Catenulispora sp. EB89: one gene and its partner. The protein of the gene in region 1 interacts with the protein of each later gene in a pairwise test. Links are inferred from orthologs where the notes say so. Each region holds a gene or a part of one and is shown on either strand. Other genes may lie near its edges. The genes, in order: aceE and nth.

Region 1 (10,347 bases):
CCCAGGCTGGAGCGCGCACGGGGCCCGGCATCCGCCGCCAACCCGATGCGACCCCCAGTAACGCCCTCAGCCCAGGCCCTTGGGCTGCCCGTCCTGCCAGCGCATCCCCCAGCCGTACATCCGGTCCAGTTCCGACTGGAACCCTGTCGTGAACTGCACCTCGCGCTGGACCACCAGCTCCGAGCCGTGCCGGAGCAGCATGGCCACCGCGCACGACTTCGCCTGCGCGATCGGGTTCTCCAGCTTGATCTCCAGCGGGTTGCCGTTGGCGGGGTGCAGGGTGACCTTCGCGTTGGCTCCGTCGAAGGCGCCTTGGTAGGCGAAGACGAAGATGAGGACGCGGTTCATCTCGTCGGCGTGGTCGAGGTTGATGAACAGGTTCTCGCCTATGGCGCTGCCGCTGCGGTCGTCCTGGTCCAGGCGGATGTAGGGCGGCCGTTCGAAGTCGCCTCGGCGGTGGCCGAGGGCCTGGACCACGCCGCGTTGGCCGGCTGTGAACTCGTAGAGGCAGCCGAGGTCCAGGTCGACGAGGCGGCCGTGGCTGATCGGCGGGGGTTCCAGGCGGCGGGAGGAGAGTTTCAGGCCTCCGGTGGGGCGGGGGGTGGGGATCATCGGGAGCTGGTCCCAGATCAGGTTCACGCGTAGCGTGCCGTTGGCGGCGCCGCGGCTGGTGAGCGACTGGACCGGGCGGGCCGCGGTCATCTTCTCGACGCGGTTGCCCCCCTCGCCCTCGTCCGACGCCCTGATGATCATCCGGTTCAGGCGCATCGCTCTCCCCCTTTGATGAAGTTGTCTGACATCCCTGTCCATCTGACTACAGTTTGCTACCCAGTGGCGGCAAGGCGGAACGTTCAGTCCGTTCTCTGGCCGAAATGGCGCTCCAGGGCGGCGTGGACGTCCTCGGACAACGAGGTGAGGCCGGAGCGGGATTCGGCCGGGTTGTCGGCCGGGTTGTCGGTCGGCGCGGCGGTTTCCGCGGCCACCTGGTCCTCGGCTCCGCAGTCCTTGCACTGCGTGCTGCCCAGGGCGCGGACCAGGCGTGCGGAGCCGCACGACGCGCAGTGGGCCAGGTCGGCGGTCCAGTCCCGGCCGTTCTGGCAGTCCGGGCAGACCAGGACCTGCTCGCCCGCGCGCACGCCCCGCCGCCACGGTGACGCGCCTCGGACCGGGTCGGTCTGGCGGGCGCCGCAGCGGTGGCAGGGCATGGCGTGGAGGTTCCTATACGGGTGAGTCGCCGGCGCCTGGGCCGGCGAGTCGGATGGGGTGGGTCACACGCCGGCCGCGGTGAGGGCGGCTCGGTATTCGTCCAGCGAGCGTGCGTCCGCCAGGCCGTTGACCACGGACCAGCGCACCACCCCCGCACTGTCGATCAGGAAGGTCCCTCGGACGGCGCAACCGCGCTCCTCGTCGAAGACCCCGTACGCGCGCGCCGCCCCGCCGTGCGGCCAGTGGTCGGCCAACAGCGGGAAGCCGAAGCCGGCTTCGTCGGCGTACGCGCGCAGCGAGTACAGCGCGTCGCACGACGCCGCGAGCACCTGGACGCGCTCGTTCTGGAAGTCGTCGACGCTTTCATGGATCGCCTGCAGTTCCGAGCCACAGACCCGGGAGAAGGCGAACGGATAGAAGACCAGCAGCACGGCCTGCTTGCCCCGGAAATCCGCCAGGGAGACGGTCTGCCCGTGCTGGTCGGTCAGCGTGAAGGCCGGGGCCCGTTCGCCGACCGCCGGCACCGGCGGCTGCTCTGCTTCGACCTGCGAGGCCGGTCCGGCCGCGGCTCGGGGCGCCGCTCCGGACCCGCTGGAGACGCCGGTGACGCCGGGCGCGCCGGACCCGTCGGAGACGACCGACAAGCCCGACACGCCCGAGACGCCCGAGACGTCAGACACGCCCGACACCGCGGACGCGCCCGAGGCGCCGGAAACGCCGGACGCTCCGGCACCGCCTCCGGGCACGCCGACAGCGCCGGACGACGCCGGACCGTTTGAGAGATGGGTGGTGGAAGGGCCGCCGCCTGGCGGCCCGTTCGGGGAGGACATCGCCGCTAGTTCCTCTAGTTCCCCGCGCTGTCGTCGACCTTGGCCCGGACCGTGGACTTCGCCAGCTTGCCGCCGGCCTTCGGGCTCACCAGGCGGGTGCCGGACCAGTTCGGGCCGGCGCTGATGCTGGAGGTCGCCGACAGTCCGGCGGTCGGGGCCGCCTCGCCGATCTCGCTGGGCTCCACGTGGCCGTCGCGCCCCACCTTGGGCGTCAGGAGCCAGATCGGTCCGCCGTCGGCCAGCGCGGTCAGCGCGTCGACCAGGTTGTCCACCAGGTCGCCGTCGTCCTCGCGGTGCCACAGCACCACCGCGTCGACCACGTCTTCGAAGTCCACGTCGACCAGATCCGCGCCGATCGTGTCCATGATGGCCTGACGCAGTTCCTCGTCGCAGTCCTCGTCCCAGCCGAGTTCCTGCACCACCTCGCCCGCCTGGAAGCCCAGGCGCACCGCCAGCGGATTGGCGGCGGCCGCCGGAACCGTGTCCGCGACCGCGCCCACGGAACTGTCCTCCTTCATGTCGTTCTGCATTCCCCTAGTCCATACGCCGGAAGCCCAAGACGCAACTACCCGTCGGACGGCGAGTCCGGCGCGGTGTCGCCCGAGAGGTCCTCCACGGCCCGCCCCTCGACCACCGCGTCGGGTCCGGGGAAAACCAGTCCTTGATGCCCGTCGTCGAAGCGCACCAGGTAGGGAGGGGTGCCGGCGGCCCCCTTGACGTCGATGATCTCGCCGGTCCGGTCGGCCTCGCCGACGTGGGCGGCGTGCACGTGAAGCCGGTCTCCCACTGAAGCTCGCATGTCTCCAGTTCACACCCGGCTGCCGGCGATGACCACCCCTCGGCACGCATTTATACCGATCTATAACGGTTACCATCGAGTAGATGTGACGTCCACGGCATGCGCGTTAGACGATGGTGGACGATGTAACCGAGAAGATCTACAAGATCTCTGTCTAGGTTGAAGGACGACTGTGGCACCCGGACAAGAGCGTTTCCCCATCATCAGTGACGGCCTGCCCACTCAGCTGCCGGACGTGGACCCGAACGAGACCGCGGAGTGGATCGAGTCCCTGGACTCAGTCGTCAACGAACAGGGCCGCCAGCGCGCGCGGTACCTGATGCTGCGCCTCCTGCAGGAAGCCCGCGCGAAACAGGTCGGCGTGCCCGGCCTGCGCTCCACGGACTACATCAACACGATCCCGCCGGAGGCCGAGCCCTGGTTCCCGGGCGACGAGGACATCGAGCGCCGGATCCGGGCGTTCATCCGGTGGAACGCCGCCATCATGGTGTCCCGGGCGAACCGTCCGGGCCTGGGCGTCGGCGGCCACATCGCCACCTACGCCTCGGCCGCGTCGCTGTACGAGGTGGGCTTCAACCACTTCTTCCGCGGCAAGGACCACGGCGAGTCCGGCGACCAGGTCTACTTCCAGGGCCACGCCTCGCCGGGCATCTACGCCCGCGCGTTCCTCGAGGGCCGGCTCACCGAGCAGCACCTGGACGGCTTCCGTCAGGAGACCTCCCAGGCGCCCTTCGGCCTGTCCTCCTACCCCCACCCGCGCCTGATGCCGGACTTCTGGGAGTTCCCGACCGTGTCGATGGGCCTGGGCCCGATCGGCGCGATCTACCAGGCCCGGTTCAACAAGTACATGTACTCCCGCGGCATCGCGGACACCTCGCGCAGCCACGTCTGGGCGTTCCTCGGCGACGGCGAGACCGACGAGCCGGAGTCGCTCGGCGCGATCGGCCTGGCGGCCCGCGACGAGCTGGACAACCTGACCTTCGTGATCAACTGCAACCTGCAGCGCCTGGACGGCCCGGTGCGCGGCAACGGCAAGATCATCCAGGAGCTGGAGTCCACCTTCCGGGGCGCCGGCTGGAACGTCATCAAGGTGATCTGGGGCCGCGACTGGGACCCGCTGCTGGCCCAGGACACCGACGGCGCGCTGGTGAACAAGATGAACACCACGCCCGACGGCCAGTTCCAGACCTACTCGGTGGAGTCCGGCGCCTACATCCGCGAGAACTTCTTCGGGGACGACGCCCGGCTGCGCAAGATGGTCGGCGACATGTCCGACGACCAGCTGCGCACCCTCTCGCGCGGCGGCCACGACTACCGCAAGGTGTACGCGGCGTTCAAGGCGGCCCGCGAGCACACCGGGCAGCCGACCGTGATCCTCGCCCACACCATCAAGGGCTGGACCCTCGGCGAGCACTTCGAGGCCCGCAACGCCACGCACCAGATGAAGAAGCTCACCAAGGCCGAGCTCAAGAGCTTCCGCGACCGGCTGCACCTGCCGATCACGGACGCCCAGCTGGAGGCGGACCTGCCGCCGTACTTCCACCCGGGCGAGAACTCCCCCGAGATCCAGTACATGAAGGAGCGCCGCGCCGCGCTCGGCGGCTACCTGCCGCGCCGGCAGATCCGCTCCAAGCCGCTGATCCTGCCCGGCGACGACGTCTACGGCCAGCTCAAGAAGGGCTCCGGCAAGCAGGCGATGGCCACCACCATGGCCTTCGTCCGGCTGCTCAAGGACCTGATGCGGGACAAGAACATCGGCGCGCGGTTCGTGCCGATCATCCCGGACGAGGCCCGCACCTTCGGCATGGACTCGCTGTTCCCGACCGCGAAGATCTACTCGCCGCACGGCCAGACCTACGACGCGGTCGACCGCGACCTGCTCCTGTCGTACAAGGAGTCCACGCAGGGCCAGATCCTGCACGAGGGCATCAGCGAGGCCGGCTCCACGGCGTCCCTGGTGGCCTCGGGCAGCTCCTACGCCACGCACGGCGAGGCGACGATCCCGGTCTACATCTTCTACTCGATGTTCGGGTTCCAGCGCACCGGCGACCAGTTCTGGCAGATGTCCGACCAGCTCGGGCGCGGCTTCGTGCTGGGCGCCACGGCCGGCCGCACCACGCTGACCGGCGAGGGCCTGCAGCACGCGGACGGCCACTCGCACCTGCTGGCCTCCACCAACCCGGCGGCGGTCGCCTACGACCCGGCGTTCGCCTTCGAGATCAGCCACATCGTGCAGGACGGTCTGCGCCGCATGTACGGGTCCTCGGAGGAGCACCCGCACGGCGAGGACGTGTTCTACTACGTCACCGTCTACAACGAGCCGTACCAGCAGCCCGCTGAGCCGGCCGGGGTGGACACCGAGGGCATCCTCAAGGGCCTGTACCGCTACGCGGCCGCCCCGGACGGCCCCGCCGACAGGCCCAAGGCCCAGATCCTGGCCTCGGGTGTCGGCGTCACGTGGGCTCTGAAGGCGCAGCAGATGCTGGCCGAGGAGTGGGGCGTGGCGGCGGACGTGTGGTCGGCCACCTCGTGGACCGAGCTGCGCCGCGACGCGCTGGCCGCCGACGAGCGCGCGCTGCTCTATCCCGAGGAGGAGCCGCGCACGCCGTACGTCACGCAGATCCTGGGCGCCACCGAGGGCCCGATCGTGGCGGTCTCGGACTGGATGCGCGCGGTACCGGACCAGATCGCGCAGTGGGTGCCGGGCGACGCCACGTCGCCGCAGCGGTACACCTCGCTGGGCGCCGACGGCTTCGGTTTCGCGGACACCCGCGGCGCCGCGCGCCGGTTCTTCCACATCGACGCCGAGTCCGTGGTGACCGCGGTCCTGGCCCAGCTCGCCAAGCGCGGCGAGGTCAAGCGGGAGGCCCCGGCCGAGGCGGTCCGCAAGTACCAGCTGCACGACGTGCGCGCCGCGGGCGCCGGTCCGACCGGCGGCGAGGCGTAGCGCACATTTCGGCGCAAAAAGCGCCCCGGCCGTCGGAACTCGACGGCCGGGGCGCTTTTTGCTTGGGGCGGGAAAGCCGCAGCCGCGTCTTGCGGAACCCCCCACGAGTTCCGCAAGACGCGGTGAAGTCGGCCGTCGCAACCCCCCGATCCCGGTGGGCGCGGCCCCGGCTCCGCCCCACGCAGCCGGGTCGCCGCCGCACCGTCAGTTGCGCGACTCGCAGGGTCGAGGTTATGCATTGGCGATACCCGGAAGCGAGAATCCCGTACAACTCCGTACACTCGTCCGCAAGCCGTAGACCTGCGGCGATCCTCGGAAGCGGTGCCACGGAAGGGGTTCTGTGACGGACGAGACGATCTCCGCGGCGCCCGAGCCGGCGGGGGCGGTGGATCTTGCCGACTTCATCGAGCGGCTGCGGACGCTGCGGGCGCACGCCGGCTCGCCGTCGTTCCGGGTGCTCGCCAAGCGCGTCGGGCCGCTGCTGAAGCCGCCGCAGGAGATCACGCACTCGACGGTCAGCGACGTCTTCGATCCGAGCCGGCGACGGCTGAACCAGGAGCTGGTCGCGGCGATCGTGCAGGCCCTCGGCGTCCCCGAGGCGCAGGTCCCGCGCTGGCGCGCGGCGTGTGTGGCGGCGCACGCGACCCGGCGCCCGACCGGCACCGCCGGGGTGTTCCGGCAGCTGCCGGCGGAGCTGGCGACGTTCACCGGCCGACGTGCGGAGCTGGCCGCGGTGATGGGGCTGGTCGGCGCCGCGGACGCCGCTGGAGCTGCTGGAGCTGCTGGCGCCGCTGGCGCAGCCGCCGATATCAGCGCCGCTGATATCACCCCGCCCCACACCGTCGTGGTCTCCGCGATCGAGGGCATGGCCGGCGTCGGCAAAACCCAGCTGGTCATCCGCGCCGCCCACGAACTGGTCCGCGCCGGCCGCTTCGCCGACGTCCAGCTCTACGTGAACCTGCGCGGCTTCGACGCCGACGCCGACCCCGCCGACCCGGCCGACGTCCTCGACTCGTTCCTGCGGCAGCTGGAGGTGCCGGCCCGGCGGATCCCGGCGGACCGGGCCGAGCGCGCCGCGATGTTCCGGGACCGGATCGCCGGCCGCGACGCGCTGGTGGTGCTGGACAACGCCGCCGACGAGGCCCAGGTCGCCGATCTGATCCCGGCCGATCCGCGGTGCCTGGTGCTGGTCACCAGCCGGCGGAACCTGGCCGGGCTGGACGGCGCGCGCCTGTTCCGGCTGGACGTCTTCCCGCTGCGCGACGCGCTGGAGCTGCTGGCACGCGTGGTCGGCGACGAACGGGTCGCGGCCGAACCGGACGCCGCCGAGCAGGTGGTGCGGCTGTGCGGGCTGCTGCCGCTGGCGGTGTCGTTGGCGGCGGCGCGGCTGCGGTCGCGGCCGGCGTGGAGCCTGGAGCGGCTCGCGGCGTATCTGCGGGACAGCGGGCTGGACGCGGTGCGGGCCGGGAGCAGGGAGCTGCGTCCGGTGTTCGATCTCTCCTACCGCGACCTCCCGACGGACCCGGCGCGCGCCTTCCGGATGGTGAGCCTGCATCCCGGCCGCGGCTTCACGACCGGCGCGGTGGCGGCGCTGATGGGGACGTCGGAGGGCGCGGCGCGGGGCGCGCTGGAGATGCTGGTCGACGAGAACCTGGTCGAGCAGCGCACCGCCGACCGCTACGAGCTGCACGACTTGCTGCACGCCTACGCCTTGGAGCGTGCCGAGATCGACGAGAGCGCGGCGGAGCGGGACGAGGCGCTGGCGCGGTTGCTGTCGTGGTACCTGCACACCGCCGAGAACGTCTCGCGCGCCGTGGAGAAGCGGCGCCTGCTGGAACCGCTGCCGCCGCGCCCGGGCGAGCCGGCGCCGCCCCGGTTCGACTCGGCACCGGAGGCGATGGCCTGGTACGACGCCGAGCGCGGGAACCTCAGCGCGGTCCTGGCGCTCGCCGCCGACACCGGCCGGCACGAGCTCGCGCTGCGGCTGCCGGTGACGCTGCTGGGCTGCTACCAGCTGCGCAAGGACTGGACCCACTGGCGGGCCGGCTACGAGAGGGGGCTGGCCAGCGCGCGCGAGATCGGCGACCGGGCCGGGGAGAACCGCCTGCTGAACGGCCTCGGCCTGGCCCTGTACGACGTGCAGGAGTACGAGAAGGCGGTCGAGGTCTACGAAGCCGGCTTGGCGGTGGCCGAGGAGCTGGGCGACCTGTCGCAGGTGGCCTCGATCCTGGGCAACATCGCCGGCTGCCACAGCCGCCTCGGCGACTACGCCACCTCCGAACAGATGCACCTGCGCGGCCTGGAGCTGTTCCGCGAGGTGGGGAACCCGCAGAACCTGGCCTCGTCGCTGACGAACCTGGGCAACATGCTGCAAGAGGCCAAGCGCCTGGAGGAGGCGCGCACGGCGCAGACGGAGGCGTGGGCGGCGGCGCGCGAGGCCGGCAACCGCCGGTACGAGGCGATCATCCTGTTCAACCTCGCAGAGGTCTGCATGGACCTGGGCCGCCTGGCGGAGGCCGAGGAGGACTACCGCCTGTCGGTGGCGGCCGCCCGCGAAGCCGGGGACCGCCCGGTCGAGGCGGAGGCGCTGCGGTCGCTGGCACGGCCGCTGAGGGCCCTCTCGCGGCCCGCGGAGGCCCGGGAGGTGTTGCGGGAGGCGCTGGCGGTTTTCGAGGCGCTGGGGTCGCCGGAGGCGGCGGTGACGCGGGAGCGGTTGGCGGAGCTGGGAGGGTAATCCCCGACGGCGCGGGCGCGAGGCGCCGGTTACCTCCGGATCACGAGCGGCGTAGCTTGATATCAGAGGTCATATTCACTGCGAACGGGGATATTCATGAATGCCGATCCGCAGCACGAAGGCACCGTCGAGCGGCCCGACCCGGGGGAAGTCACAGGCGGTGCCGTCGAACGGCCGGCCCCGGGCTACACCGGTGGAGCCGTCGAACGACCCGATCCGGACATGACCGGCGGGGCCGTCAAGCAGCCCGACCCGAGCGAGATCTCCGGGGCCGTCGAGCAGCCCGATCCGGACGTCACCGGCGGGGCCGTCAAGCAGCCGGACCCGAGCGAGACGTCCGGCGCTGTCAAGCAGCCGGACCCCGAGGTCACCGGCGGCGCCGTGAAGCAGCCCGACCCGAGCGAGATCTCAGGCGGGGTCTCCCAGCCCGACCCGGGCGGCGTGACCGGCGGCTGATCTCAGGCCGAAGCCCCGCCGACCCCCGCCGGAGCGTTCCCCGCTCCCCGCTGGTGATCCGGCTCCAGCCCCGGACTGCCGATCGGCAGACACGTCGTGCACTGCGGTCCCTCGACCGGGTGCTCCGGGGTCGGCCGGGTCGCCGCGTCGCGGATGCCGAACCACGCGATCGCGCCGCTCACCGCGAACAGCGCCGCCGACAGCACCATCGCCTTGCTGAACGCCGGCTCCAGCTTGGCCGGATCCGCGTACCCGTCGCCCTTCAGTCCCACCAGCAGCGGGAACGCCGCCACCGCCAGCGCCCCGGCCGCGCGCGCCACGGCGTTGTTCACGCCGCTGGCGATACCCGCGCGGTCGGTGGTGGTCGAGTTCAGGACCGTCACGGTCACCGGGACCGCGACCATCACCATGCCCAGCGAGAACACCAGCAGCGCCGGCAGGATGTGCGCCCAGTAGTTCGGGTGGTGCCCGGAGGTCGCCAGGAGCAGCGTGCCGATCGCGGTCAGCACGCCGCCGGCGGTCATCAGGCGGCGCGCGCCGAGCTTCGTGGTCAGGGCGCCGACCCGGGAGGACAGCGTCATCATCACGATCGTGGTCGGCAGCGACGCCAGCCCCGCCTGGAGCGGCTTGTAGCCGCCGACCACCTGCAGGTACGTGGCGAAGAAGAAGAACAGCGCGCCGAGCGCCCCGTACGCGGTCAGCGTCAGGGCGTTGGCCGCGCTGAACTCCCGGGAGCTGAACAGCGACAGCGGCATCATCGGGGCCGGCGAGCGCCGTTCCACCAGCACGAAGGCCACCAGCGCGGCGATCCCGGCCACAGCCGTCACGATCACGCTCGCCGATCCCAGCCCCTTCGCCCCGGCCTCGACCAGCGCGTAGGTGACGCCGGCCAGTCCCAGCGCGCCGAGGACGGCGCCGGGCAGGTCGAAGTGGCCGGCGACCAGTTCCCTGGACTCCGGCACGTAGCGCAGCGCGATCGCCACCACCGCGACCGCCAGCGGCAGGTTGATCAGGAAGATCCAGCGCCACGACGCGTACTCGATCAGGTACCCGCCGACCAGCGGGCCGGCCGCGCCGGCGATGCTCGCCAGGCCGGACCAGGCGCCGACGGCCTTCGCGCGGTCGTCGGGGTGGAAGACGGACTGGATCAGCGCCAGGGCGCCGGGCGTCAGCAGCGCGCTGCCCACGCCCTGGATCGCCCGGAACGCGATCAGGAAGCCCAGGCTCGGGGCCAGGCCGCAGGCCAGGGAGGCGAGCGCGAACCAGATCACGCCGATCAGGAACACCCGGCGGCGGCCGAAGCGGTCGCCGAGCGAGCCGCCGACGAGGACGAACGCCGCCAGCGTCAGCGTGTAGCCGGTCACGGTCCACTGCA
Region 2 (9,968 bases), on another replicon or contig:
CGGCTGATCGACGGCCCGCACGCGCGCCAGCCGAGGCGCGCGGGGCCGGAGAACCGGAAGGGGAGCCACCCTCCCCGCTCGGTTCCCGCCGGGGCGGGGAGGGTCAGCTTCGGACGCCGATGAGTGCGGCGGCGGTTGCGGATGCCGCAACGCCTGCCGATGCCGCGATGACCGCGAACGCCGCGACGACGGCAGCCGGAACCGGCAGGGCGATGCCTGCTGCGGTCGGCGCGAACGTCGTCGGGAACACGCGTTCATGATGACCGCGGCCCGGTGGTTTGTATAAGGGTTTTCTATCGGTGCGAGCGGGTGATCCGGCCGGCCAGCGCGTCGAGGTGGGCGACGAGCTCCGGCGGGCCGTGGACGTGGAAGTCGGTGTCCAGGGACAGCAGGCGGGTCGCCAGCCATTCGACCGTGTCGGGGTGCGAATGCCAGCGGCATGTGTCGCCGGTGTCGGTGTCGGTGTCGCTGTTGTCGTTTTCGCTGAGCGTGCCGTCCCCGAGGTGGTCTCCGAGCCGGGCGGCGATCACGGTGCGCGAGGCGTAAAGGGTGACGTCGGCGCTGAAGGTCGGCGCCATGTCCAGGATGCGCGCTCGCAAGAACTCCTCGACTCCCTCGGCAGGAGGCCTGCGCTGTTTGAAGCGAGCACCAGTGGCCTGTATCTCGGTCATCCGGTCCACCCGGAAGGTGCGCCAGTCGTCGCGGAGCAGATCGAATGCCAGCAGGTACCACTTCCGGCCGGCGGCGACGAGGCGGACCGGTTCCACGTGCCGCGCCGCCGTGCTCCCGTCCTGATTCCGGTAGTGGAAGCGCAGGCGTTCTTGGTTCGCGCACGCCGAGGTGATCGCGACCAGCGCGCCCGGAGGGACCGGTGCGGCCGGCGCCAGGACGAACGGCAGCGTCGTGGCCACCAACGTCGACACCCGCCGGCGCAGTCTCGCGGGCAGCACCTGCGCGAGCTTGGCTGTGGCGCGCACCGCCGGCTCGTCCAGTCCGCTGACGGCCTGCCCGGCGATCGTGGCCAGGCCCACGGCGATCGCCACCGCTTCCTCGTCGTCGAGCAGCAACGGCGGCATCGCGGAGCCGGCGACCAGCCGGTATCCGCCTTGGCCGCCCTCCACCGCCTCCACGGGATAGCCGATGTCCCGCAGCCGTTCGATGTCGCGGCGCACGGTCCGGCCGCTCACCTCCAGGCGGCGCGCCAGTTCGCTGCCGGGCCAGAGCCGGGGCGTCTGGAGCAATGACAGCAGGGACAGCAGGCGTGCGGTGGTGTCGGGCACGTCTCGAACTCTATGTCGCGACTAGGACGGAACCTGACCTATACGGCTCCTACCGTGAAGGGACAACCTCGTGAAGGGAAACGCCATGACCACCACTCCCAGCGGATACACCACCGTCGCGCCGTGGATCGTCACCACGGACACCGGAGCGCTGCTCGACTTCGTGACCGCCGCCTTCGACGGCGTCGAACTCGGCCGCGTTCCGCTGGAGGACGGCAGCATCGGACACGCCGAGATCCGGGTCGGAGATACCGTGTTGCTCGCCTTCGACCAGCGCGCGGACTGGCCGGCCATGCCGTCGCTGCTGAGGGTCTTCGTGCCGGACGCCGACGCCGCGTTCGCCGCCGCGCTGAAGGCCGGTGCGCAGGAAGTGACCGCGTTGAGCAGCAACGCTTTCGGCCAGCGTGGCGGCCGGATCCGCGATCCGTTCGGCAACATCTGGTGGGTCACCGCGATCGTCGAAACCGTTGCCGCGGAAGAGGGAATGCGGCGCCTGGAGGAGCCGGAGTACCAGGAGCAGATGCGCCATGCCCAGGAATCGCTCGACGCGGAACTCAGCGGCCGTTCCGTAGGACAGGCGAGCCCCGTCGCCGGACTCCGCCTCAATCAGGCGCGGTGATCGGTCTCAGGATCCTTGTTCCGCGGCGCCGTCGTCGTAGGCCGCGCGGTTGGTGAGGACATCGTCCATGTGCGTCTCGGCCCAGCTCTTGATGCCCCGCACCATCTGTTGCAGCGACCGGCCGAGATCGGTCAGTTCGTAGGTGACCGTGACCGGCACGGTCGGCGTCGCCTGCCGCGTGATGAGGCCGTCGCGCTCCAAGGAGCGCAGCGTCTGAGTCAGCATCTTCTGGCTGACGCCGGCCAGCAGGCGCGACAGTTCCGAGTAGCGCATCGGCCGGGGTTCGTCGTCGTTGCCGAGGGCACACAGGATCAGCGCGACCCACTTGTCGGAGATCCGGTCGAGCAGCTTGCGGCTGGGGCAGGCCGCCAGGAAGGCGTCGTACTCCGCCTTGGCCTGGGCCCGCTGTTGGGCCGCCGTCATCGTGGCCATCGCGCCGCTCCTTGCACTCGTGGGTCCCTTACGCACTTCGAAGTGCGTACTTCCTGTCGGGAAGTTGCCTATCCATACTGAAGCAACAGCCCATCGGGCACCACTTTCCCGGCACTCTACGAAAGACACAGGCATGAGCACGCTCTCCTCGCTTCCCGGCGGCACCTGGACCCTGGGGGACCTGACCGTCACCCGCTTCGGCTACGGCGCCATGCAGCTGGCCGGGCCCGGCGTCATGGGACCGCCCGCCGATCCCGACGGCGCGCTCGCGGTCCTGCGTGAGGCCGTCGATCTCGGTATCACCCACATCGACACGGCCGACGCGTACGGCCCGCAGGTCACGAACCGGCTGATCCGCGAAGCGCTGCACCCCTATCCGGAGGCGCTGCACATCGTGACGAAGGTCGGCGCGACCCGCGACGCGCAGGGAGGCTGGCCGCCGGCGCGGGAGCCCGAGGCGCTGCGCCGTGCCGTGCACGAGAACCTGGAAACCCTCGGCCTGGACGCGCTCGACGTGGTGAACCTCAGGCTGGGCAACGCCCAAGGGCCGCAGCCCGGCTCGCTCGCCGAAGCCTTCGCGGCGCTCGTCGACCTCCAGCAGCAGGGTCTGATCCGGCACCTCGGCGTGAGCAACGCGACGGCCGAACAGGTCGCCGAAGCGCGCGCGATCGCGCCGATCGTGTGCGTGCAGAACATGTACAACCTTGCCTACCGGCACGACGACGAGCTGATCGAAACGCTCGCCGTGGCGGGCATCGCCTACGTGCCCTTCTTCCCGCTCGGTGGTTTCAGCCCACTGCAATCCTCGGCGCTCTCGGCCGTCGCCGACCGGCTCGGCTCGACGCCGATGTCGGTGGCGCTGGCATGGCTGTTGCGGCGTTCGCCGAACATCCTGCTGATCCCCGGCACCTCTTCTGCGGCGCACCTGCGCGAGAACATCACCGGCGCGGGACTCAGCCTCAGCGACGACGATCTCGCCGAGTTGGACAAGATCGGTCGCTAGCTTCAGTCCCGTTCGGTGTTAGTCCTGTGCGCGCGGTTCGGTGAGGCGCCGCAGCGTTTCGACCAGCGAGGCGCGATGCTCGCTCAGCCGGGACTGCGCCGTCGGATCGCCGCCGTCGGCCAGGGCTTTCAGGGCCGGCGGCGCGTCCAGCCAGCTCTCGGTGACGCGCAGGACGATGGCGAACAGGTCGATCGCCGGAAGGCTGTCGTCGAGGCGGCCCTCGCGCTGCGCGGCGGCGACGGCGTCCACCTTCGCCCGGTAGCTCTCGGCCTCGGTCTGGCTCCAGTGCTCGGTGCGCTCGAAGCGGCGCCAGGCGGCCAGCCGGGCGGCGTCGGGGTGGGCCGCCATGTAGTCGAATCTGGCCGCGCCGAAGGCCGCGAGGTCTCCGTCGACGAGCGGCGTCTGCTCGGCGAGCTCGCCGATCTGGCGTCGCAGCACGGCTTCGAAGACCGCGTCCTTGTCGCCGAAGTAGACGTAGAGCAGGCGCTTGTTGGCCCCGGCACGCTCGGCGATGCGGTCGATGCGGGCGCCGGCGAACCCGTACTCGGCGAACTCCGCCGTCGCCGCGGCCAGCAGCAGCTCCGTCGTCGCCGCGGAGTCGCGAGGGCGGGGGGCGGGTGCGGGCGTGCCGCTCGATGGCCTGGTCACGGCGGTCAGTCTAGGCGAAGTAACTAACTTTTGACTTACCCGGGGCGGCGGCCTAGTGTGTAACTATCCAGTTAGATACCTCTGGCCCGCACCGCTTGAGAGGACGCCCCACCATGGCGAACAGCGCCGCCCTCACCGCCATCACCCTCGCCGACGACCTGACCCTCACGCGCATGGGCTACGGAGCGATGCAGCTGGCCGGCCCCGGCGTCTTCGGCCCGCCGAAGGACCGCGGCCAGGCCGTCGCCGTGCTGCGCGCGGTCGTCGAGGCGGGCATCACCCACATCGACACCAGCGACTTCTACGGCCCGGCCGTCGTCAACGAGCTGATCCGGGAAGCGCTGCACCCCTACCCCGCCGACCTGCGGATCGTCACCAAGGTCGGCGCGCGCCGGGACGCCGCCGGCGGCTGGATCCCGGCCCAGGAGCCGGCCGCCCTCAAGGCTCAGGTCCACGACAACCTCCGGCATCTGGGCCTGGACACCTTGGATGTGGTGAACCTGCGCACTCCGTCCATGGAAGGCGGCAGCACCGCGTCCATCGCCGAGCAGTTCGGCGCCCTGGCGGAGCTGCGCGAGCAGGGCCTGATCCGCCACCTCGGCCTGAGCGGCGTCAGCGGCGTCCAGCTCACCGAGGCCCAGGGCATCGCGCCGGTGGTGACCGTGCAGAACCTGTACAACCTGGCCAACCGCGCCGACGACGCGCTGCTCGACCGCTGCGCCGCCGAGAACATCGCCTACGCGGCGTTCTTCCCCCTCGGCGGTTTCAACTCCCTGCAGTCCCACACACTCACCGACGTGGCGAAGCGCCTGGACGCCGCACCGCAGCAGGTGGCGCTGGCCTGGCTGCTCCAGCGTTCCTCGTCCACGGTCCTGATCCCCGGCACCTCCTCGCCGGCCCACCTGCGCGAGAACATCGCCGCCGCGGCACTGGTGCTCCCGGCCGACGCGGTCGCCGAGCTCGACGCCATCGGGGGCCGCTGACCCGGCACCTACTGACCCGACGCGCGCCTGCGGGTATTTATCCGGCCCCCGAAGTCGATCACCGTTTGTAGGCTGCCGCGAACAAAAAGGGGGTACGGCGTGGAGACCGTCGAGAAGATCCGGCAGCTCATGGCGGACGACCTGCAGCCGCAGGAGAAGGTGCTGTACGGCACGCGCGGCATGCGGTTCGGCGAAGTCCGCAAGGCGATGATCGGCGGCGCCCTGGGCATCGCCGGAGCGGCCGCGGCCGCCGCGGTGGCCGCCACCTCGAAGCGCGCCGCCGTCCCCGGCACGAGCATCCACGTGCCGAAGCGGTTCTACTTCGGGCTGACCAACCAGCGCCTGCTGGTGTTCGCCTCCGGCGGCGCCCTCGTCGCCAAGCCGAGGGAACTGCTCCTCACGTACTCATACGACCAGGTCGCCTGGATAACCGATGAGCTGATCCCGGGCGTGGCGCAGGCCTACCGGGTCTCCATCGGCATCGTGGACACCGGCGTGCTGAACCTCGAGTTCGCCCGACTCCAGGTCGCCGACGCGCGCCCGATGGTCAGCCGGGTTCGCAGCGACATGCCGAAGGACTGACTCGCGAGCCCTTCCGACCGAGGAACCGCCGAGTGACGACTGCGGGTTCACACCCGTCTCTTAGGTCCACCGGCTTACAGTGGAGTCCATGACCCGAGCCGCGGCTGACGTCTCCGACGTGACGAAGGTGAAGCCGGAGACCCACACTGCGCTGGTCAGGCGCGCCCGGAAGATCTACCGCGAGCTCAGCGACGTGTACCCGTACGCCAAGTGCGAGCTCGACTTCGAGGACCCCTACCAGCTCCTGACCGCCGTCATCTTGTCGGCGCAGTCGACCGACGTCGGCGTGAACAAGGTCACCCCCGCGCTCTTCAAGCGCTACCCGACCCCCGCCGATCTGGCCGCCGCCGATCCCGAGGAGCTCGAGGCGCTGATCAAGCCCACCGGCTTCTTCCACAACAAGGCCAAGTCGCTGCTGGGCATGTCCCGGTCCGTGGTGTCCGACTACGGCGGCGCGGTTCCGGGGAAGCTCAACGAGCTGGTGAAGCTTCCGGGGGTGGGCCGCAAGACGGCGAACGTCGTCCTCGGCGACGCGTTCGGCGTCCCCGGCATCACCGTCGACACCCACTTCGGGCGCCTGGTGCGCCGTTTCGGGTGGACCAGCCTCGAGGATCCGGTGAAGGTCGAGCACGCCATCGGCGAGCTGTTCCCGCGCAAGGACTGGACGCTGCTCTCGCACCGGGTCATCTACCACGGCCGGCGGGTCTGCCACGCGAAGAAGCCCGCGTGCGGCGCGTGCCCGATCGCGAAGCTGTGCCCCAGCCGGGGGATCGGGGAGCAGGACCCGGTGAAGGCGGCGGCGTTGCTCAAGTACAAGCCGGGGGAAGGCGGTCTGCCGCTGTGAGCGTTGCTCCCGACATGGGAACTCAGATAGCCGATTCGTTGCCCGACTGGTTGCTTCCGCTCGCTCAGGCCGCCGAGAGCGGGAAGGGGCTGGGCCCCCGGTTCAAGCGGCCCGCGGATCTGGACGGGGAGCCGCGCCGCTCCGCTGTGCTGATCCTGTTCGGGGAGGATCCGGAGAACGGGCCCGACGTGCTTTTCGTCGAGCGCTCCAAGACGCTGCGGAACCATCCCGGGCAGCCGGCCTTCCCCGGCGGGCAGGTCGACCCCGGCGAGGGGCCGGTGGCCACCGCGCTGCGGGAGGCCAACGAGGAAACCGATCTGGACCCGGACGGCGTCCAAGTCTTCGGAATCCTTCCCGAGCAGTACGTCTTCCCCTCGGACTTCCTGGTGACGCCGGTGCTGGGCTGGTGGCGTGTCCCGAGTCCGGTGCGGGTACGGGATCCGCGTGAGGTCGCCTCGGTCTGCCGGATCGCGGTGCGCGATCTGGTCGATCCGGCCAACCGGCTGCGCGTCGGCAATCCTTCGGGGACCTCGAGCCCGGCGTTCGAGGCGGGATCGCTGTTGATCTGGGGTTTCACCGCCGCGCTCCTGGACGGGGTGCTGAAGGCGGGCGGATGGGAAAAGCCGTGGGACACCGAGCGGGTCGAGCCGCTGCCGCAGGAGGTGCTGGCGCTGGCGGTCCGCAGCCGCGGGGCGCCGGGGGGAGAAGATAAGTAGATGGACATCCTCGACATCCTGCTGCTGCTCGTCGTGGCGGCGTTCGCAGTCTCCGGGTACCGGCAGGGTTTCGTCGTGGGAGTGGTCTCCTTCGCCGGGTTCCTCGGCGGGCTGGCGCTCGGATTCGTGATCGTCCCGACGTTCCTGGACCGTTCCTCCAGCAGCCTGCTGGCCTCGGTGATCGCGCTGTGCGCGGTGCTGGCGCTGGCGGTCGTCGGGCAGGTGCTCGGCTCGATGCTGGGCGCCCGGCTGCGCGAGGCCATCACCTGGCAGCCGGCGCAGATGGTGGACGCGGTCAGCGGCGCGGTGGTGTCGGTGGTCGCGGTGCTGATGGTGGCCTGGTTCCTGGGGCTGGCGCTGTTCACGTCCTCGGTGCCGACCATCAGCGACCAGGTGCGCTCCTCCAGCATCCTGAAGGGCATGACCCAGGTGCTGCCGCAGGGTGCGAACCAGTGGTTCAACGGCTTCTCCAACATCCTGAACCGCAACGGCTTCCCGCAGGTGTTCGCGCCCTTCCAGGCCGAGGACCCGGCGAACGTGCCAGCCCCGGACCCGGCGCTGCTGAACAGCCCGGTGATCGGCACGGACCGGGCCTCGATCGTGAAGATCCGCGGCCAGGCGCCGTCCTGCGGCAAGGACATCGAGGGCTCCGGCTTCGTCTACGCGCCGGGCAAGGTGATGACGAACGCGCACGTGGTCGGCGGCACGCGCTCGCTGGTGGTGCGGCAGTCCAACGGCCGGCAGTACGCGGCGACCGTGGTGCTCTTCGACCCCAAGCGCGACATCGCCGTGCTGGACGTGCCCAGCCTGAAGGCGTCGCCGCTGAACTTCGACCTGACCGGCAAGGCCAACGACTCCTCGCTGGTCGTCGGCTACCCCGAGGACGGCCCGTTCACCGTCGACGCCGCGCGCATCCGCGAGCAGATCACGGCCACCGGCGCCGACATCTACTCCAACGGCAACGTCCGGCGCCAGGTGTTCGCGCTCTACGCGCAGGTCCAGCAGGGCAACTCCGGCGGCCCGCTGCTGTCCACCGACGGCAAGGTGCTCGGCGTGGTCTTCGCCAAGTCCCTGGAGGACAAGAACACCGGCTACGCGCTGACCGCGCAGGAGGTCTCCTCCGACGCGGCCGCCGGCGCCGCCACCGACGTCCCGGTCAACACCCAGGCCTGCGCGATCTGAGGCCCTGGCGGCGATTCGGCGGCCGTCCGGCCGCGCGTCGGTGATCTCAGGCTTCTGCCGGGCCCGGCTCCGTCGCGCCTTCCTGATACGTTCATGCCAGAAACGGCACAGAACCATCAGGGGGCGGATCGGGCATGCTCGGGCACTCACACGCGACCAGCGGCGGACTGGCCTGGGCGGCGGCCGCCTCCGCGCTGCCGATGAGCGTCCTGGCCTACCCGGCCATGCACGGCTCCACGGCCCACATCCAGGCCAAGGACCTGCTGTTCGGGACCTTCATCACGGCCGGCGCGGCACTGCTGCCGGACATCGACCACCCGAACGGCACCATCGCGCACTCGGTCGGGCCGATCACCCACAACCTGTGCAAGGGCGTGTCGAAGATCAGCGGCGGGCACCGGCACGCCACGCACTCGCTGGCCTTCGTCGCGGCCGTCACCTACGGCACCTGGGCCGGCGAGAAGTACCTCGGCCGGTACTTCACCCTCGGGCTCGTGTTCTTCATGCTGGTGCTGGCGGTCCGCGCGCTGAACCTGTGCCCGCCGGGGGAGAAGCTGGAGGCCTACGGGCCCTGCATCCTGCTGGCCGGCGGCGGGACGGTGCTGATGGACCGCTGGATAGCGAGCGCGCCGAGCTGGCTGCCGTTCGCGATCGGGCTCGGGGCGCTGACGCACCTGGCCGGCGACTGCCTGACCGACCACGGCTGCCGGCTGTTCTGGCCGTTCACGCTGCGGACCGGGATACCGCTGATCCAGCGGACCGGCAACAAGATGGAGACGTGGTTCCTGGCGCCGGTGATGGCTGTCGGGTGTGCAGTGCTGTTGTACGTGAAGACTTCTGCGAAGCCTTAGCCGCACTGGGACTTGGGGCCGCTCGCGGGCTGGTGTCCTCTGTCCTCAGTGGCGTTCTATGCCGTCTTCGAGCTCTTGAAACCAATCACGGCCGGCTCCGGGGAGATCCCCGTCGGCCATCGATTCGGCGGCGGCTTGGGCGACGAGTCTGGCGAGATTGTGGAAGCCCACAGCCTGCAGAAAGTCGAACAGGCTGAGGTCGGGGAACAGGGCGACCACCCAGTCGGTCCAGCGATCGGTGCGATCATGAGTGGCGTCGAGGAAACCGGTCGCCTTCAGCAACGCAGCCCGCCGTCCGCCTGCGCTCGGGCTCAGGACTTCGTGGAGGCACGCAGTGATGACGCTGTCGTCGTATTTGAGCAGTTGATTGAGGATGTCCAGGGCAGACCCAGGCCCTTCTGCGGGCCCGGTCACGCAGTACGCCGCCCAGATGTCGCGAACGCTGTGCATCGCGTCGCGGCTTCGGTCGGCCGCGGTCAGCTCTTCAGCCAGTCGATCAGTTCGTTGGTGAAGCGCATCGGCGCCTCCTCGTGCGGGAAGTGGCCGATGCCCTCCAGCAGCCGCCAGCGGTAGGCCGCCGTGACGTACCGGCCCGAGCCGCGTGCGACGTGCGGGAGCAGGGCACTGTCGAGCTCGCCCTGCAGATGGAGCACGGGTACCCGCACCTCGGTGCGCATCCGCTGCGCGTACCGCATCCCGTCGGGGCGGACCAGGGACCTGATGAGCCAGCGGTAGTACTCCAGCGAGGAGTGCGCGGCGCCGGGCACGAGCATCGCGTCGCGGTAGCGCTGCGCCACGTCCAGCTCCGGCCAGCCGGTCGCGCCCCAC

What was found.
Region 2: the proteins of aceE (region 1) and nth interact in binary tests that used the Escherichia coli proteins (3 or more experiments, as listed by UniProt). The link is inferred for Catenulispora sp. EB89 from one-to-one orthologs.

Annotation. Positions count from the first base shown.
Region 1 is NZ_JBGCCU010000004.1:462,128-472,474, forward strand. The notes cover bases 2,666-5,982. They hold aceE (pyruvate dehydrogenase (acetyl-transferring), homodimeric type), read left to right. Parts: upstream 2,666-3,007; coding sequence 3,008-5,782; downstream 5,783-5,982. Other genes in these bases: ABH920_RS11690 (DUF1918 domain-containing protein), read right to left, coding at 2,666-2,835. Outside these bases: ABH920_RS11670 (Tellurium resistance), read right to left, coding at 67-768; ABH920_RS11675 (hypothetical protein), read right to left, coding at 852-1,205; ABH920_RS11680 (peroxiredoxin), read right to left, coding at 1,269-1,730; ABH920_RS11685 (DUF3052 domain-containing protein), read right to left, coding at 2,051-2,566; more of ABH920_RS11690, read right to left, coding at 2,602-2,665; ABH920_RS11700 (tetratricopeptide repeat protein), read left to right, coding at 6,123-8,516; ABH920_RS11705 (hypothetical protein), read left to right, coding at 8,613-8,972; ABH920_RS11710 (DHA2 family efflux MFS transporter permease subunit), read right to left, coding at 8,975-10,347. UniProt on the Escherichia coli protein: Component of the pyruvate dehydrogenase (PDH) complex, that catalyzes the overall conversion of pyruvate to acetyl-CoA and CO(2).
Region 2 is NZ_JBGCCU010000001.1:182,442-192,409, reverse strand. The notes cover bases 4,576-7,513. They hold nth (endonuclease III), read left to right. Parts: upstream 4,576-5,635; coding sequence 5,636-6,391; downstream 6,392-7,513. Other genes in these bases: ABH920_RS00825 (MarP family serine protease), read left to right, coding at 7,108-7,513; ABH920_RS00830 (CoA pyrophosphatase), read left to right, coding at 6,406-7,107; ABH920_RS00840 (hypothetical protein), read left to right, coding at 5,065-5,547; ABH920_RS00845 (oxidoreductase), read left to right, coding at 4,576-4,965. Outside these bases: ABH920_RS00875 (hypothetical protein), read right to left, coding at 104-250; ABH920_RS00870 (helix-turn-helix transcriptional regulator), read right to left, coding at 294-1,280; ABH920_RS00865 (VOC family protein), read left to right, coding at 1,366-1,899; ABH920_RS00860 (winged helix-turn-helix transcriptional regulator), read right to left, coding at 1,906-2,331; ABH920_RS00855 (aldo/keto reductase family oxidoreductase), read left to right, coding at 2,465-3,334; ABH920_RS00850 (TetR family transcriptional regulator), read right to left, coding at 3,353-3,982; more of ABH920_RS00845, read left to right, coding at 4,096-4,575; more of ABH920_RS00825, read left to right, coding at 7,514-8,289; ABH920_RS00820 (metal-dependent hydrolase), read left to right, coding at 8,424-9,140; ABH920_RS00815 (hypothetical protein), read right to left, coding at 9,186-9,590; ABH920_RS00810 (alpha/beta fold hydrolase), read right to left, coding at 9,617-9,968. UniProt on the Escherichia coli protein: DNA repair enzyme that has both DNA N-glycosylase activity and AP-lyase activity. The DNA N-glycosylase activity releases various damaged pyrimidines from DNA by cleaving the N-glycosidic bond, leaving an AP (apurinic/apyrimidinic) site.